3 regions of the Vibrio sp. QJM3NY_21 genome follow, and region 1 is predicted to be linked to each of the others. Evidence: predicted binding sites of a transcription regulator. Region 1 holds the regulator's gene; each other region holds the start of a gene.
What was found. Region 1 encodes PurR, which represses purine synthesis genes. Its sites were predicted from a motif close to TNANGNAAACGTTTNCNTNA; they were not measured.
Positions count from the first base shown of each region.

Region 2: the regulator PurR is predicted to act here: its motif matches at 3,280-3,299, upstream of purM (phosphoribosylformylglycinamidine cyclo-ligase).
Region 3: the regulator PurR is predicted to act here: its motif matches at 4,503-4,522, upstream of purT (formate-dependent phosphoribosylglycinamide formyltransferase).

Region 1 covers NZ_CM173513.1:2,327,652-2,334,032, reverse strand. The annotation lists gene glgA (glycogen synthase GlgA) at 1-833, shown strand, start outside; gene AC3CID_RS10270 (alpha/beta fold hydrolase) at 1,119-1,916, shown strand; gene AC3CID_RS10265 (putative signal transducing protein) at 2,065-2,382, opposite strand; gene AC3CID_RS10260 (TVP38/TMEM64 family protein) at 2,412-3,092, opposite strand; gene AC3CID_RS10255 (TfoX/Sxy family DNA transformation protein) at 3,228-3,818, opposite strand; cyclic di-GMP riboswitch class I at 3,946-4,031, opposite strand; gene purR (HTH-type transcriptional repressor PurR) at 4,202-5,206, opposite strand; gene torD (molecular chaperone TorD) at 5,523-6,170, opposite strand.
Region 2 covers NZ_CM173513.1:2,675,427-2,681,807, forward strand. The annotation lists gene AC3CID_RS11785 (DUF2066 domain-containing protein) at 1-900, opposite strand, end outside; gene AC3CID_RS11790 (uracil-xanthine permease family protein) at 1,179-2,417, shown strand; gene upp (uracil phosphoribosyltransferase) at 2,567-3,193, opposite strand; gene purM (phosphoribosylformylglycinamidine cyclo-ligase) at 3,363-4,403, shown strand; gene purN (phosphoribosylglycinamide formyltransferase) at 4,524-5,210, shown strand; gene AC3CID_RS11810 (class II glutamine amidotransferase) at 5,352-6,197, opposite strand; gene lpcA (D-sedoheptulose 7-phosphate isomerase) at 6,263-6,381, opposite strand, start outside.
Region 3 covers NZ_CM173513.1:1,528,227-1,534,607, reverse strand. The annotation lists gene sbcB (exodeoxyribonuclease I) at 674-2,098, shown strand; gene AC3CID_RS06980 (CidA/LrgA family protein) at 2,124-2,495, shown strand; gene AC3CID_RS06975 (LrgB family protein) at 2,498-3,175, shown strand; gene cdd (cytidine deaminase) at 3,533-4,420, shown strand; gene purT (formate-dependent phosphoribosylglycinamide formyltransferase) at 4,588-5,763, shown strand; gene AC3CID_RS06960 (thiopurine S-methyltransferase) at 5,958-6,381, opposite strand, start outside.

The sequences.
Region 1 (6,381 bases):
GAGCCGGCGTGATGTGTGCTGATAAGGTGAACGCAGTAAGTCCAACGTATGCCGAGGAGTTGAAAACGGAATTAGGCAGTCACGGTATGGCAGCAGAATTCCAGTACAGATCCGCGGATCTTTTTGGCATTTTGAATGGTTGTGATTACGGAGCTTGGAACCCGGAAACGGACGCTTTCCTCCCTCGTAAATTCAAAGCGACAAAGCACAGCATGGTTCGTGGGAAGTCAGCTTGTAAGCAAAAACTGCAACAAGATGTTGGCCTCCCCATCACCGATTGTGCGGTTTATGGCATGGTTTGTCGTTTGACTAATCAGAAAGGTGTTCATTACTTACTGCCTATCATCGAACAGTTTTTGAAAAACGATCTTCAGATCGTGATTGTCGGTACTGGTGATCCAGTTTTAGCGAGTCAGCTGAAAGAGCTGTCGGCACTTCACTCAGATCAGTTCTCGTTTGTAGAAGCGTATAATAATGAGCTTGCGCACTTAGTTGAAGCGGGTTCTGATTTCTTCTTGATGCCTTCGGAGTTCGAACCTTGTGGCTTAAACCAAATCTACAGCATGGCTTACGGTACGTTACCGATTGTTCGCTCTGTGGGCGGTTTAAAAGACAGTGTGAATGATTACGATCAGGATCCCGAGATAGCGACCGGCTTTGCTTTTGAAGAGCCAACACCGCAAGCGTTACTGGCAGTATTGCATCGTTCATTACTACTTTATGCACAAAACCCCGCTGAAATTAAGCGTGTTCAACTTTACGCGATGCAACAAGATTTTAGTTGGGAAGATGCGGCAAAAGAATACCTTACGATGTACCATTCTGCATTTTAACGTGCTGAATTAGCTGTAAAATAAGCTGATGTATAACAACTGAACTTAATAGTAGAAGGCGCTCTGATAGTAGAGTGCCTTTTTGTTTTCTGGTCAGATCACATCACGTTTAGGAAGACAAAACTTGCAAACTCATTTTAGTCAGGTAGAAAAGGTGGGGTAGGTATTCACATGACTAATGTTAGGTTTGACACTATTATCACTTAAATTTCTTGATTGCGTGATATCCTTAGCCATCGCCTTGTGATGAGGCAGAGCTCCATTCCAATAATTAAAGCGATAGGTATGTCTGAGAGTTTACTATTTCATAAAACATTTACTCACCCTACGAGCGATGAGTGGGTTGTATTTGTGCATGGCGCAGGAGGCAGTTCCTCCATCTGGTTTAAGCAGATCAAAGCTTATAAACAGCACTTCAACTTGCTTCTCATTGATTTGAGAGGGCATGGTAAATCAGACAATATCCTCAAAGGGCTGATTTCGAATCGTTATACGTTCAAATCGGTGACGCTTGATATTCTTAAAGTGTTAGACCATCTGAAAATCCGTTCTGCACACTTTGTAGGCATGTCTTTGGGCACGATTATTGTCCGTAATATCGCAGAGCTAGCGGCTGGTCGAGTACGTTCAATGGTGCTAGGTGGTGCCGTGACCAAACTCAACACTCGCTCTCAAGTCTTAATCAAGTTGGGTAACTTGAGTAAGCACATCATTCCTTATATGTGGTTATACAGCCTTTTTGCTTACGTTGTGATGCCACAAAAAAGCCAAAAAGAATCACGTCACCTGTTTATCCGCGAAGCCAAAAAGCTGTGCCAAAAAGAGTTTAAACGCTGGTTTATCCTTACGGCTGATGTGAACCCATTGATGAAGTACTTCAAAGACCGAGAGTTGCCGATTCCAACTTTGTATTTGATGGGCGAGCGCGACTACATGTTCATCAAGCCAGTAAAAGAAATGGTAGAGGCGCATAAGTCGAGCGAGCTAGTAGAAATTCCGAATTGTGGACACGTATGTAACGTAGAAAACCCTGAAGAATTCAATCAACGATCTATCGCTTTTATTCAAAAGCAAATTCAGTGATTATCTCGATTCTTCATCAGAACAGACGCTCGAATAGAATTGAGACAAAAACGGGAAGCTAATTTTAGCTTCCCGTTTTTATTTGGAGGAGGTATCTGACCGAGTGGTTATAAAAGGCCGTTGGAGCCACTTTACCTTTCAAAACCTGCTATTCAGGTGAAGCAGCACCGCACTGCCAACAAGAACCGAATTGTGCTTCGTTGACTTCATGACATTCTCCGCAACGCCACTCTTCATAAATGATTGAATCTTGCTGTTTCTGGTAGTCATTAACAACTGCCCGGGCTTTGCTCGCCAATTCTGGCTCATATAACCATACGTAAGGGTCAGTCTCTTCGGTAAATGGGATTTCCCCTTTCAAACCGAATAACCCTTCACCACGGACTTCACACGCAATATTCACACTTTCTAGTAATCCACAAATGATGTGGGCTTCTGTCGGATTCGATGCACTGAAGATTTTCATTGAGATAGAACCTTATCTGGCTATATGCGTTATTCAGCCACAGGTGCTGAGCGAAATTTATTCATCAACCATTTAGCAATGATTGGGAATACACCCAGTAAGGCAAATGACAATAGTACTGAAGGGGACACGATACCCGAAAGTGAATCAATTTCCGCGAGTTGAGTACCAGCATTCAAGAAAACAGCGGTACCCGGTAACATCCCTATTTGACTCGTGATGTAGTAACGACTCACGGACATCGGTGTTAGACCCATCAACAGATTGATAAGGAAAAATGGGAATACAGGAATCAGACGCAGAGAAAACAAGTAAAATGCTCCGTCTTTTTCAACGCCCTTGTTAATCGTTGCTAATTTGTCACCAAATTTGGTTTGGATCCAGTCACGTAAAAGGTAGCGGCTACTTAGAAATGCGAGGGTTGCACCGATGGCACTGGCGAAAGAGACCAGCAGCAAACTATTCCAGAAACCAAATAGCGCAGCTCCTAACAGGGTCACAACAGCAGCACCAGGAATTGAGAAAGCAGTAATCATTACATACGCGACAAAATAGATAGCAGCGGCAGCAATGAAGTTGCTATCAATGTAGTCATTTAAAACGGCTTGTTGGGCCTTGGCATTTTCAAGCGTTAGGTATTGGCCGAAATTGACGCCTAACAAGACGATGGTTACGACCAACACAATACCCAATATCATTTTCTTACTCATTGATACTTCCTCTAAATTTTCAATGTATACCATTAGTATAGATAGACAGGCAAAGCATAGATTAACTTTCAGCAGATATAAAAAAAGCCGCAGTAAATGCGGCTTAGTTATGTATATAGTTTTTCACTTACAATGTTAATTGACGCGATTGATAAGCTCTTCACGACGCTGCTGCGGTATAACAGACCAATGTGTGCCATTGATCGCGCCTTCTAGCGCCCAAAGTAGTTCAATACTGACAGAAGACGCATGTGATTCTTTGATGGCGTTAAATGCGTTTACAGAGCCAGATTCATATAAACGTTCTACGGAATCGATCCCTGCTTTTTTCAACATACGCTCAGTGGCGAGCCGAAGGTTGGGCAGATCTTTGAGTCGAGTAGGCTTAGCTGAAGATTGCTCAGCTTTTTCTTCTTTAGCAAAACCCAGAGACGTCGTTGCAAGCTGCAAGATTTTCTCTTGGTCTTGCCACAGGCCTTCGGGTAAAGCGAAATATTTAGTAACGACAGGGAAACCACGTTTTTTGTAGACGTACGGTTGAAACCCTTGTTGTTCGAACTGTTTCGTTGTGCATTTGTCTGCTCGTATGTGCAGCTGGTCATTTACAACCAGAGCAAACATAGTGTCATCAGCAAAAAGACCGAAGCCACCAAACATCGAGCGTGATTTTATTTTTCCTAGGGATTCAAATAATTTCATTGAATCCTTTAGTATCGGTTTATCCATGTTATTTATCTCGGTGTATTTGAACTACGCCACCAAATAAGCAGGTCCGAGAGATTAGCAAAATGTTGCAATTAAATTGTCAATTAGCCGTAAATTACTAAATTATTAGTAGTTACTGCATTTTGCCATCGGTAACCCCGCTACCATACCAACGAGTGGTTTAGGCCGGAAGCTTTGCGTCTCACTCTTTCAAGTGATTTGCCCTGTGCGTGACTGATTGAATAGAATAAAGTTTTTGTTGAATGAGGCTCACACTTGTTATTTCAAAATGTGATATTGCTTCAATTAATGATCTTTCCAGTATGATACCAGGTTCATTCATGTTGTTGATAAAAAAAGCGCACCTAAAGGTGCGCTTAATTATATTAAACTGAATTTATCAATTAATTTAACGTTTTAACTGTGCTTCGCTCAACAATTTCAGGGTGCATTTCGAACACACGCTTTTCATGGTCTTTATCTTTAATGCGTTCTAACAAAATTTCGAAAGCGTTCTTACCAACACGACGTTTGGGTTGGTGAACCGTTGTTAACGGCGGAGAGAAGTATTCAGCCAACTCGATGTTGTCATAGCCGATCACTGAAATATCTTCAGGGATACGAATTCCTTTCTCTTGCAATCTGCTCATTAGGCCGAGTGCCATCGTGTCGTTAAAACAGAATACGGCCGTTGGGCGATCTACCATCTTAATGATTTTCTCTGCAGCAAGAACCGCAGTATCACACTCGAAGTTACCTTCAATGATCATGTTATCATCGGTAGCAATCTTAGCTTCGTTGAGTGCGCGTTTGTAACCCGCGATGCGTTCAACACATGCCGCTTTGTCTAAGTGGCCACTTAAACAAGCAATCTTGGAGTGACCGTGCTCAATGAGGTATTTGGTCGCTAGGTAACCACCTTCCTCAGAGTTGTCGATGATCTTATCTGCTTGAGAACTCTCAGGGCCCCAATCCATAATCACTTTAGGAATGTCAGCGTGACGGTCTAACATGCCTCTTAGCTCTTCAGTTAGGTCAGAACACATAACTAAGATGCCATCTACACGTTTCTCTGCAAGCATTCGAATGTAGTCACGTTGCTTCTCATAGATACCGCCCGTATTACACAGAATCAAAGTGTAACCTTGACGGTAGCAGTAGCTTTCAACACCATCGATAACTTCAGAGAAGAATAGGTTAGTTGATTGAGTAACTAGCATGCCGATAGTGCGGGTTGTATTGCACTTCAAACTACGAGCAACGGCACTTGGTGCATAGTTCAGTTCGTCTACGGCTTTATTTACTTTTTCTTGCGTCGCTTCTGCAACAAAGCGAGTTTTGTTGATTACGTGAGAAACGGTTGTTGTTGATACGCCTGCTAAGCGAGCGACATCTTTTATAGTGGCCATGGTTTTATCCTATTAGAAGCTACTTTCCCAAAGTACGGAATGAAGTAGCCGTTAAGCTACCTAACTAAGAGCTTAAATTTGTAGGGCTCTTTGGGTACTAAAGTGCTAAAAAACAAAAAACCGCTATTGAGCGGCTTGTCTTAACACCGAAATGCTCAAAACTATAATAAGCATAGCATTTCGTGAATGTTTCATATTTTATCGTTTGCGGTCACAATTTTAGACTGACTAGAAATTACTCGCAATAAAATTCACCCGGAAATCCGGGTGAATTGTCACATTCTTCTGAATTTATTTAACGAGTCATCCAATAAGCTTATTCACCAGCAAGGTATTGGGTGTCCAATTTGCAGAATGCAAGTAGCAGAGATGAGACTGAAGCGTAGAAACCGAATTCGTCAACGTCATGACATTTAACGTTGAACTTTGGTACCCAAGTAAGAAGTTGTTGCTCGATAAATTGCTGTTGAACAATGAACGATTTTTCTAGCTCTTCTTCAAGTTCCGTTTCATTAGAACGGATGATCAAGTTGCCAAGGAAGTCGAGTGCGATAGCGATGTGGTCAGCTGGTTCTTTTAGGTCTTGGTTCACCACTAAGTTGTGCTTGGCCATGATCTCTTCCATATCTTTTGCTGGCTTATCATTCAAAAGGCCAGTCTCACCGATATACATAGAAGCGTAAGGAAGTGCGCCATGCTTATCTGTTTTTAAGAATAAGTCACAGAAGTCAGCAGACAATTCTAGTTGAGCATCCTCACGCGTTTGTAGGCGGTTTAGCGCATCCACTAGGCTATCGATCGCCGGCTTTAGTGTTTCATTTTCGCCTAAACCAGTTAGGAAAGAACGAATTTCAACAGAGTGGTAGTGATCGAGTTCTTCTTGAGTGAGCTCTTTAGCGAATAAGCTTGATAGCCACCAGTATATTTCTGCTCTTTGCTCGTTGAACGCTTTCGTATCTTTCATTTCTTAGATCCTGATTTAGTCTTGTGGTGTTACTTATATGCATCTTGAAGTTACTTGTGCAAAGCACACCAAGGCTGAATAACAAGGTTATTTGCGAAACGCAAAGTTACTCGTTAGTAGTAATGCCTATATTGAATTGCGATGGACGATAAATAGCAAGGTTTAAGATTGTCTTGTATCAAAAAAGATCCATGTTTCTGGCTTTTATCTT
Region 2 (6,381 bases), 350 kb from region 1:
ATTCTGAATTTTCAGAATATCTAAGCTTGCCACCGAGTTTAAACGCTTAAGTGCATTCTCCAATTGGAAGAAGTCTTGTGCGTTATTCAGGCTAATAAATTGCGTTAAAATCGACTCTGATGATTCACTTGCTACTGTAACCGCACTTTTACCTGCGTAGTAGTTACTGATTTGGTCGACAAGTTTCTTAGAAGTCGTCGCGCTGTTGCCCGATAGCGAACCACTGACTGGCGATTTTGGTGCGCTCGTCAATTGGTTTGGCTTTTGATCGTATAGAGTCCAACGTAGACCTGAAGATTGAGCTTTTATCACAAGAACAGCATCAACCGGGTAACGCTGACTCGCTTTACTGATTGGTGTAACAAAGCTACCCCAAAGATCAGAAGTCGCAATACCCGTAATGTCATCAAAATCACCCACAGGTAGCGTTAGAGGCAAACCGCGCTCTTTTGCGTTGGCTTGTAAACCTGCCGCTAATTGTGAGTTGGAGTGTTCCCACACAATATTCTTGTCGTAGTTCTGTTCTTCCACCAGCCAAACAAGGATGTTTGAACGCGTGTCAGGCCAGTACGGCAACTGTGCTTGCGTCAATAGAGAACGGATTTGAGCACCGTTAAAACGCATACGCAATGTTGATTGGTCATTGCTTTCGCCAAAACTCATTTGAGACATGTACTGCGAACTTTTACGCATCGCCTTTTGAATCGTCTCATTCGAAGCGACATCGGTTTGGCCAGTCGCACGTATCAAAACCTGCTCCATGCCGGTATTTCTTGCCACTTGTTCTGGCTGTTTGTTTTCAGCGTTAATCGCAACTTCAGCACTAAAAATATCTACTTGAGTTAAGGCATAACTCGGAGAGGCTAATAGTCCCATCAACAACAATGCTATGTAGCGCATACTGATCCTAATATTCAAATCTTGTGCCTAGATGATAAGCAACTATGGATTGAGGGGCAAGGTCGATAGCGCCCACTGTGTTTAATAACCTTAAAATATCACCTGGCCATGATAAATCGCTCACTTATAAACTGAGTTTTTCAGGCAAGGATGGATATAAAACATCACTAAGATAAATAAATTTGATCTATTTGGTGTGGCAATCGATTGCTAAGTGATAGAATCCCGCGAATTTTATTTTTCACTTTTCATATAACGACCATTTTTAAGGACATAACATGAAAAATGCTCTGCAAGGTGCGCAAATGCTGTTTGTAGCGTTTGGTGCGCTTGTACTCGTGCCGCTACTAACAGGACTTGATCCCAACGTTGCACTCTTTGGCGCGGGTATCGGTACCCTTTTGTTCCAACTTATTACACGCCGTTCAGTGCCAATCTTCTTAGCGTCTTCTTTTGCATTCATCGCGCCTATCATGTTTGGTATTCAAACTTGGGGTGTTGGTGCAACCATGGGCGGCATAATGGCAGCAGGTGTTGTGTATGTCTTAATGGGCGCGTTGATTAAAGTGCGTGGCGTAGCCTTCATCCATAAACTGCTTCCACCCGTGGTGGTTGGCCCTGTGATCATGGTTATCGGCTTAGGTCTTGCGCCTGTTGCAGTAAACATGGCGCTAGGTAAAACCGGCGATGGTGCGGTTCAACTTATCGATGCAGACGCCGCGTTATGGATCTCGTCTATTTCATTGCTAGTGACGATTGTCATCAGTGTTTTCTCGAAAGGCTTCCTTAAATTACTGCCTATCTTTGGTGGCATTGTAGCGGGTTACGTAACGAGCTTGGTATACGGCGTAGTTGATTTTACCCCCGTAGCTCAAGCAGATTGGTTAGCACTACCAAACTTCACTGCACCAGAATTCAACATCAACGCTATTTTCTTTATGGTGTTTGTGGCAATTGCACCTGCTGTTGAGCACGTGGGCGACATGCTTGCTATCTCGAACGTTACCGGCAAAGACTACCTTAAGAAGCCAGGTTTACACCGCACTATTACTGGTGACGGTGTGGCAACAATTGCCGCTTCAATGCTGGGCGCTCCACCAAACACTACGTACAGTGAAGTAACAGGTGCAGTAATGCTGACCAAAGCATTCAACCCAGTGATCATGACTTGGGCTGCGGTAACAGCGATTGTTCTTGCATTGGTCGGTAAGCTAGGCGCGCTACTTCAAACGATTCCTGTTCCTGTGATGGGCGGCATCATGATTCTACTGTTTGGTTCAATCGCGACGGTAGGCTTGAATACTCTAATTCAGAATAAAGTAGACCTACATAAATCACGCAACCTTGTGATTGTGGGTATTACGTTAGTCTTCGGTATTGGCGGCATGGCATTTGGCATCGGTGACTTTAGCCTACAGGGCGTAAGCTTATGTGGCATCGTGGCAATCCTACTTAACCTAGTCCTTCCAGAAGAATTAGGCGACAACACCGTAGTAGACAAAGCTCAAATCGATTAATTTATCGGTAAGGCTGGATTCAAAAAAATCACAACCTAACAAGATCAAAAAAGGGAGAGCATCGAATGCTCTCCCTTTTATTTATACGGCTAATTAAGCAGGTTCAGTTAAATTTAAAACTCTTTGAATTAATTTAAACCGAAACTGAATTACTTAGTACCGAAGATCTTATCACCAGCATCGCCAAGACCAGGAACAATGTAGCCCTTGTCGTTTAGCTTCTCATCGATTGCAGCCGTGTACAGCTCAACATCTGGGTGCGCTTTTTCTAGAGCAGCGATACCTTCAGGAGCAGCAACAAGCACAAGAATCTTAAAGTGCTTACAACCTTTCTCTTTCATAAGGTCGATAGTCGCGATCATAGAACCACCTGTCGCAAGCATTGGATCTACCACTAGAGCAATACGCTCATCGATGTTAGATGCAAGCTTGTTAAAGTATGGTACTGGCTCAAGCGTTTCTTCGTCACGGTAGATACCAACAACGCTGATACGTGCACTTGGGATGTGCTCAAGAACGCCGTCCATCATGCCTAGACCAGCACGTAGAATTGGCACTACCGTTACTTTTTTACCTTTAATTTGGTCAACTTCTACTGGACCGTTCCAACCGTTAATCGTCACACGCTCAGTTTCAAAATCTGATGTCGCTTCGTATGTTAGAAGGCTACCCACTTCTGTCGCTAGCTCACGAAAACGCTTAGTGCTAATGTCACCTTCACGCATCAGGCCAATTTTATGTTTTACTAGCGGGTGTTTCACTTCAACAACTTTCATTTCCAACTCCGGCAATATTTAAACAAACCTGTAGATTATACACGAACTGTGGGGTTATTTCAGAATCTTTATTCTAATAAAAAAAACCGCGCAAACGTTTGCTCTTGGTAATCAAGCCCTGTTAGAATAGCGCCGTTTTCACATCCAACTTAAGTTCGAGGACTATCCCGTGAGTGGTAATACTTCTTCTCTAAGCTACAAAGACGCTGGTGTTGATATCGACGCAGGTAATGCACTAGTAGACCGTATCAAAGGTGCTGTTAAACGCACTCGTCGCCCTGAAGTAATGGGCGGTATTGGTGGCTTTGGCGCCCTATGTGAACTTCCAACGAAATACAAAGAGCCGGTACTTGTTTCAGGTACTGATGGTGTTGGTACTAAACTTCGCCTTGCTTTGGATCTGAAAAAACACGACACCATTGGTATCGACCTAGTGGCAATGTGTGTGAACGACTTAATCGTTCAAGGTGGTGAGCCGTTATTCTTCCTAGACTACTACGCAACAGGTAAGCTAGATGTAGATACAGCTGCAGACGTTGTTTCTGGTATCGCTGAAGGTTGTGTTCAAGCTGGCTGTGCACTAATCGGTGGTGAAACGGCTGAAATGCCTGGTATGTACGAAGGCGATGACTACGATGTTGCTGGCTTCTGTGTTGGTGTCGTAGAAAAAGCTGACATCATTGATGGTACTAAAGTAGCAGCAGGCGACGCACTTATCGCTGTTGGCTCAAGTGGTCCACACTCAAACGGTTACTCTTTGATTCGTAAAGTTCTAGAAGTTTCTGGTGCTGATAAGAATGAAGAACTAGAAGGTCGCACTATCGGTGAGCACCTACTAGAACCTACTAAGATTTACATCAAATCGGCACTTAAGATGATCGCAGAGCATGACATTCATGCTATTTCGCACATCACTGGTGGTGGTTTCTGGGAGAACATCCCACGCGTACTTCCTGAAGGCACTAAAGCAGTGATTGATGGAAAAAGCTGGGAATGGCCTGCTATTTTCAGCTGGCTACAAGAGAAAGGAAACGTGGAGACATTTGAAATGTACCGCACTTTCAACTGTGGCGTAGGCCTAATTGTTGCTCTACCTAAAGATCAAGCAGACGCTGCTGTTGAACTACTGAAAGCTGAAGGCGAAAACGCTTGGGTTATCGGTGAGATCGCAAACGCTGAAGCTGGCGAAGAGCAAGTTGAAATTAAATAAGTGATACGTTCACTTACTTAGTTAATAAATGAGGACCTATTGGTCCTCATTTTGCTATTTAGCACGCAGAAAACCTTAGTTTATGTAGGTAAATTGTAAATACTTTAGTTAACCAATCGCATGACCCACTCTATGAAGAACAGCCATTCTATGAATAACAGTCACTCTAAAAAAAACATCGTCGTTTTAGTCTCAGGAAGCGGAAGCAACTTACAAGCTATTTTGGATGCCTGTGACAGCCACACGATTGACGCCTCTGTTAAGGCAGTTTTCTCAAATAAAGCGGATGCTTTTGGTCTAGAGCGCGCAAAATCAGCAGGTGTTCACGCTCACTCGGTGAATCCAAAAGAATTTAACTCGCGTGAAGAGTTTGATCATGAATTGATGGTTCAGATCGATGCTTACCAACCCGACCTGATTGTACTCGCTGGCTACATGCGCATTCTGAGTTCAGAGTTTGTTCGTCATTACGCGGGTAAAATGATCAATATCCACCCTTCTCTATTACCTAAGTATCCTGGGCTGCACACCCACCAGCGTGCTATTGATGCAAAGGACAAAGAGCATGGCACCAGCGTCCACTTTGTTACCGAAGAGCTCGATGGTGGCCCAGTGATCTTACAGGCTAAGGTGCCAGTATTTAAAGATGATGATGCTGACATATTAGCAAGCCGAGTGCTCACCCAAGAACACTGCATTTACCCTATGGTCTGTAAATGGTTTGCCGAAGATCGTTTATCGATGGTAAACGGGCAAGCTGTCTTAGACGGTAAAATATTAGGCAAACACGGTTACGCAGAAGAGTAATTCGTATAGCTATTCTCGCAAAGTAAATCACTAAAGAGCAAGCCCTTAAAAATCAGAAAATAAAAAGGCCGCTTATTGACTTATTGGTTCAGTAAGCGGCCTTTCTTATGTTCGGATCAAAAATGATACTATTCGGAACGTTTAGCTCAATGGCTCAGTTGGTGCTTGGCTTGCAACCTTTTTAGGTGCATAAGCAACATCTTCCAAGGCTTTATGGTTATTGCCGATCAGCTCACCAAAATGAAACAACGCATATTCGCCCGGCTTCATTCTAAACCACTCTTCATTGCATGTTAGAGGCTGAGTTGCTACCACCGTGACCACATCATTCGGCGTGGTCTCTTCTTGGAAGTTTATCTCAACATCTTCATCAATCAGGCTCGCATTGCCAAAAGGCGCGCGTCTTGTTATCCAGTACAAATGATTCGTACAGTAGGTCATCACGTACTCACCATCACTGAGTAACATGTTGAAGACGCCTTTCTCTCTTAGCTGATCACAACACTCAGCGACAAAGCGAAACATACCTTCCATGTCTTGTGGTGGTTCAGGAAAACGATCTTCTAATTGTTTCACTAACCAACAGAAAGAAAGTTCACTGTCCGTCTCACCGACCGGTCTGAAACGACCACTAACCAGATCATCGTAATCCGTTAATTGGCCATTATGGGCGAAGGTCCAGTATCGTCCCCAAAGCTCACGGGTAAATGGGTGAGTATTTTCTAGATTAACGCCACCACGATTAGCTTGACGGATATGACTGACAACAGCTTGACTTTTAATTGGGTAGTTTTGAACCAACTCAGCGATCTTGGATTCACAACTAGGGTTAGGATCTTTAAACGTACGGAAACCCTTTCCTTCATAGAAAGTAATACCCCAGCCATCGCGGTGCGGGCCGGTATTGCCTCCACGCTGCATAAGACCAGTAAAGCTAAAACAAATATCAGTTGGCACATTCGCGCTCATACCGAGCAATTCACACATGGTTTAATCTACTCCCTATCAAAACCAATGGAGCCTAAGTTGGGCCCCAAATGTCTTTAAAACTATTATTCCATTTCTTTTTCAACAAGCTGAATCACAATGTGGATGATCTTAATGTGAATCTCTTGGATGCGGTCAGCGTAACCAAAATGTGGAACTCGAATTTCGATATCGGCACAACCTG
Region 3 (6,381 bases), 800 kb from region 1:
AATTAAGTCTCAAAAATGAAACATACTGACAATTAAAATAAATTGTAATGAAAATTAAATATTGGAGTTTTCTTTATATCCAATTCAAACACGGATTATAGAAATTATCAAAAATGAGACAAACATAACACTCCAGTAAAATTAACCCCGACAATCATAAATACCGAAAAATTAATTAAATCTAAGAGGATTGTATTGCGAAAAACACCTTGATTGGACAGAGCCAAGACAGGCAAGTGAAGCAGTTTAAACATCTGTGCTACGGATTAGACATCAGCGCTGCGGTTTAGACACAAGCACAGCGAATTAGCCTCAGGTACAGGTACAGCCGATTAGCCACCAGTCAAAAAACAACGAGATGTTTCTAATCACACAGCTTTAGAGTAAAAGACAAACAAACTCATTCGCGGTAAACCTGAAACCCAACTCATCGCCTTACAACAGCTAAGGTGAAAAGATAGGTAAAAAAGAGGTACACAGGCAAAATTGTGACCATAGAAAAGCCACAATTGGATTCAAAACCTTCCCCACCGACTTGATTGAATAGTAAAGCACCGTTTTCCGGCAATTTATTTGTGATCTGGGTTGCACGCGTACCGCATACTATCAGATACTGAACAAAACTAACCTTCAGCCACAGTAAACGTTCCGCGCTTGCTGTTCAGGAAATTCAATGAGTTCAGATAATCAGCCGACCTACTTCTTTTTCGATTACGAAACGTGGGGCGTTAGCCCAGCAAAAGACCGTCCGAGTCAGTTTGCGGGTGTTCGTACCGATCAAGATTTCAATGTTATTGGAGAGCCTCTGGTTATCTATTGCCAACCTCCCGCTGATTATCTCCCTGCGCCTGAAGCTGCACTGATCACCCGTATCACACCACAAAAAGCGGCTTCACAAGGTCTTCCTGAACCAGAGTTTATCGCTAAGATCCATGCTGAGTTGGCGAAACCAAATACCACAAGCCTTGGCTACAACAGTATTCGATTCGATGACGAGGTAACGCGTTACACCTGCTACCGAAACTTCATCGACCCATATGCGTGGAGCTGGCAGAACGGCAACTCACGTTGGGATCTATTAGATGTAATGCGCGCTGTTCACGCACTGCGCCCTGAAGGCATTGTTTGGCCAGAGAACGAAGAAGGTTATCCAAGCTTCAAACTGGAACACCTATCTGTGGCAAACGGCATTGAACATGAGAACGCGCACGATGCGATGGCAGATGTTGTTGCGACCATCGAGTTAGCGAAGAAGCTGAAAGCTGCACAACCTAAGATGTTCGATTACCTTTACAACATGCGTCATAAGCGTAAGCTGAATGACCTGGTTGATATTGTAAACATGACACCATTGATGCACGTTTCGGGCATGTTTGGCCGTGACTGCAACTACACAAGTTGGATTGTGCCTATGGCTTGGCACCCAACCAATCAAAATGCCGTTATCGTGGTTGATTTAGCCAAAGATCCAAGCCCCCTGTTAGAACTGGACGCTGATGAACTCAGAGACAGACTCTACACCAAACGCAGTGAACTGGGTGAAGACGAGCTACCCGTACCCATTAAATTGGTTCAACTGAACAAGTGCCCTATTCTTGCTCCAGCCAAAACGCTGACGGCTGAAAATGCCGAAACCATCGGTATCGATCGTCAACAATGCTTGAAGAACTTGGCACTGCTGCGCGAACACCCAGAGATCCGCGAAAAACTGATCGGCCTGTACTCACAAGAACGAGAGTACGAAAAGAGTGATGATGTTGATACACACCTTTACGACGGTTTCTTTTCACCTGCTGATAAAACAGCGATGAACATCATTCGCGAAACTGACCCAAATAACTTGGCAGCTTTAGACATCACCTTCGGTGATGAACGTATTAAACCGTTACTGTTCCGTTACCGTGCTCGTCATTTCCCATGGACGCTCGACGAAGCTGAGCAATTGAAATGGGCGAACCATTGTCGTGAGTTTTATGAGAGCCGTTTAGAAGAGTACATGCTCAACCTTGAAAACCTCGCGCATGAACATGAAAGCGACGAGAAGAAAATGGCTATCTTGAAGTCGGTTTATCAATACGTAGAAAAGTTAGCTAGCTAATTCCATTATCAAGAGACGTAACACTTTGAAAGAAAGATTGATCCAGCTGGTTTACTGCTTAATCTCCTTCACCTTAATCATAGGTGCACTTACAGCAGGTAACGCGTTACAGCACTTTTTGGATACCTCAATCCCAGGCAGTATTTTTGGCATGTTGATTCTGTTTGCCGCCATGGTGATTGGTATTGTTCCTTCGCACTGGGTACAACCCGGTGCAAGCTTGATTATCCGCCTAATGATCTTACTGTTTGTTCCGATCAGTGTTGGGTTGATGGATCACTTCGACATGCTCATCGCGAACGCATTGCCAATTATGGCGAGCGCCGTTGGTGGCACGTTGCTGGTGTTGGTGTCCTTATCATGGTTTTTAGACCGCTTGCTTTCGAGAGGTAACTGATCATGTGGATTCTACTCACCATCGTGGTATTCCTGTTTGCTCGCTGGGTAAGTCAAAAAGTAAACTCACCGCTGTGTAATCCCCTGCTGATCAGCATTGGTATCATCATTCCGATACTCACGTTCTTCAAAGTACCGTTTGAGACTTACTATGCAGACAACACCTGGATTACCTACATGCTGCAGCCTGCGGTTGTTGCCCTTGCTTATCCGCTTTACGAACAGCTACCTCAAATCAGAGCCAACTGGCGCATCATCACCTTTGCTTGCACGCTAGGTAGTGTGATGTCGATGACAACGACAGCATTAATCGCAGTGGCTTTTAAAGCGGACTTAACTTTGATTGCGAGTTTATTAGGTAAGTCAGTCACCACGCCAATTGCTATGGAAGTGTCGAGCCATTTAGGTGGTGAAGCAGCAATTGCGGCAATACTAGTATTGATTGTCGGTCTGTTTGGGGCAATTTTTGCTTACCCAATCTACAATCTCATTGGCATTAAGAGCCCTATCGCGCGTGGTTTAACCATGGGTACCGTGTCTCACGCTTTAGGTACTGCGACCTGTGCTGAAAAGAATCAGGAAGATGCTGCATTCAGTTCGTTGGCATTGGTTCTTTGTGGGGTTATCACCTCAATCATTGCACCGAGTATATTTTCGCTCGTGGTTTGGTTCTATTCTTAACCACTTTGATTACAGTTTATACGCGCTCTAATCGATGAGTTGGTAAATAGCTAAACTCACTGGTTCGCGACTTTTAAGCGTTACAGATATCAATAAGCCCAAGCATAACCTGATTATTTCAGTGGTAGCTTGGGCTTTTTTCTCACATTTATTCATCAATACGTGACAAACCAAACTCAATTTCAAGCAATAAGTGCGATATCAATGGTAGTTTTTACTCTTGCAATCGATTTCATCTGTGACCTCACTCTAATTATGCAAACCAATGTAACAGCAACAACACAGTAGTGATCAAAATCACAGAAAATTCCTGAGCATTGCATAGAATTAAAGCCTAAGGTCAATTAAGGATTCAACATGAACAGTCGTATTACCCTGGCGCTGGAAAGTGCTCCAACAGCAATCAAAGCACTTTTGAGTGACATCGTATTAGCAGACAACTTTGACGCGACATTGTCTCCAGAACAATTTGCTAGCCTACTGCAAGCAAGTGGTTTCGCGGATGACGAGCTACGTATTGCGCTACTTCCTTTTGCCGCAGCCTATTCTTACGCTCCGTTATCTGACTTTTATGTTGGTGCAATCGTGCGTGGTTTGTCTGGCACTCTGTATTTTGGTGCAAACCTTGAAATCGCTGGTGCTCAACTTGGCCAAACAGTACACGCCGAGCAATCTGCAATCAGCCACGCTTGGATGAAAGGCGAGCAAGGTATCTCTGATATCACAATCAATTTCAGCCCTTGTGGTCACTGTCGTCAATTCATGAACGAACTGACCACAGCGAAAGAGCTTAAGGTTCAGCTTCCACAACGTGATGAAATGTCTCTGCAAGAATACCTGCCAGACTCATTCGGCCCTGCTGATTTAGGTGTGACGACTGGCCTAATGACTAAGCTTGATCATAAGCACACGACTGAAGAAACAACGCCTATTGTTGTAGAAGCGCTAGCAGCACTAAACCGCAGCCATGCTCCATACACCAAAAACCTAAGTGGTGTTTCACTGCAATTGACGTCGGGTGAGGTTTTCACCGGTGCTTACGCTGAAAACGCAGCGTTCAACCCGAGCTTACCACCTCTACAAGTGGCGTTGATTCAACTTAAACTGGCTGGCTTCGATTTTGAACAGATTGAAAGTGCAGCGTTGGTTGAAATTGCCGAAGGTAGCATCAGTCACCTAGCGGATACGCAATCTACATTAGAAGCGATTAATCCCGACATTCCAGTGACTTACTTAGCAATCTAAGTACATCTAATTAACAAAATTTTAAATAAGCAGCCCTATTTAACGGGGCTGCTTTTTTTATACCTGTAATTAACGCAACAACTTGCGCAAACGTTTGCTTTTATCATTGAAATAAGTATGATCACCCCGTTTTCAATCAATCGCTCAAAAGATCGGAAGGAATTTCTATGTTTGGTACTGCTACTCGTGAAAATGCTACTCGTGTACTTCTATTAGGTTCAGGTGAACTCGGCAAAGAAGTTGCTATCGAGTGCCAACGTTTAGGCTTGGAAGTTATTGCATGTGACCGTTACGCAGACGCACCCGCGATGCAAGTTGCACATCGTAGCCATGTATTAGACATGTTAGACGGCGATGCACTGCAAGCAGTCATTGAACTTGAAAAACCAGATTATGTGGTTCCTGAAATTGAAGCTATTGCCACCAGCAAGTTGGTAGAGCTAGAAGCTCAAGGCTTAAATGTCGTTCCCACTGCAAATGCGACGAAGCTAACGATGAACCGCGAAGGTATCCGTCGCCTAGCTGCAGAAGAACTAAAACTGAGCACTTCTCCTTACCGCTTTGCAGACACCTTTGAAGACTTCGCTGCCGCTGTTGAATTCGTGGGCATGCCTTGCGTTGTTAAGCCAGTAATGAGCTCTTCAGGTAAAGGCCAAAGCGTTATCAAAACAGAAGAAGACATTCAAAAGTCTTGGGACTACGCACAAGAAGGCGGTCGTACTGGCGCGGGTCGCGTAATCGTTGAAGGCTTCATCGACTTTGATTACGAAATTACGCTTCTAACCGTTCGCGCTGTTGATGGCGTTCATTTCTGTGCGCCTATCGGTCACCGCCAAGAAGACGGTGATTACCGTGAATCATGGCAGCCACAAGTGATGTCAGACAACGCACTTAAAGCGGCGCAATACACGGCTGAGCAAGTCGTTAACGCACTCGGCGGTCACGGCATCTTTGGTGTTGAACTGTTCGTTAAAGGCGACCACGTGATCTTCAATGAAGTATCCCCTCGCCCACACGATACTGGCTTAGTGACTCTGATGTCTCAAGACTCATCGGAATTCGCACTGCACGTACGCGCCTTTACTGGTATGCCGATCAAATCAATCACGCAATACGGTCCATGTGCATCAGCGGTTATCCTTGGTCAAGGCACTTCAACCAACATTCGTTTTGAAGGTCTTACAGAAGCTCTAGACGCACCACAGACGCAAGTTCGCTTGTTTGGTAAGCCTGATATCGATGGTCGCCGTCGTCTAGGTGTGGCGCTTACTCGTCGTAACAGCACTGAGACAGCGATTGAAGATGCAATTGAGAGTGCTTCTAAAGTAAAAGTGATTTACTAGCTGTTAATTACCATTTTCTAGCTAATGACTACTAATTGGTAACGACTAACTCAGATCTGAACCATTACGTTCTCGCATCTGAACAATCACGACTTCAAATCTGAACAATAAAAAAGACGGGCTATCGAGCCCGTCTTTTTGTTGGTGTTATCTTTTTTATTGAAGCGGTCTTTTCGCTAGAGAGCTCACTGCGCTTAAGCGTCTGACTCAATCAAGTACACTTCCTCACTAAATCGAGACAAGCCTTTTTTAGCAATCTTCGGATGTTCATCGTCTGCAATATCTTGATTCAACAATGTGATTTTGTATCCCGCGAACAACTGATCAATCTCTAGTTTAGGGACGCTAAACGGAGGCCCTGCCATCTCGCTTTGGTCGTAATCCAGAGTCACTAGAAGGATCTTACCACCCGGTTTCAGTCGTTGTTTCAAACGCTCTACATACTGTACTCGCATCTCTTCAGGCAATGCGACTAAAGACGCGCGATCATAAATGGTATCGACAGGCTGGATTGGCGCTGAGAAGTAATCGCCCGTGTAGATGTTCAGTTCATCGAATTGATACAGCTCGTGCTGACCACTGATTTGAGTCACAGTCGGGGTGTAAAGGTGCTCTGCA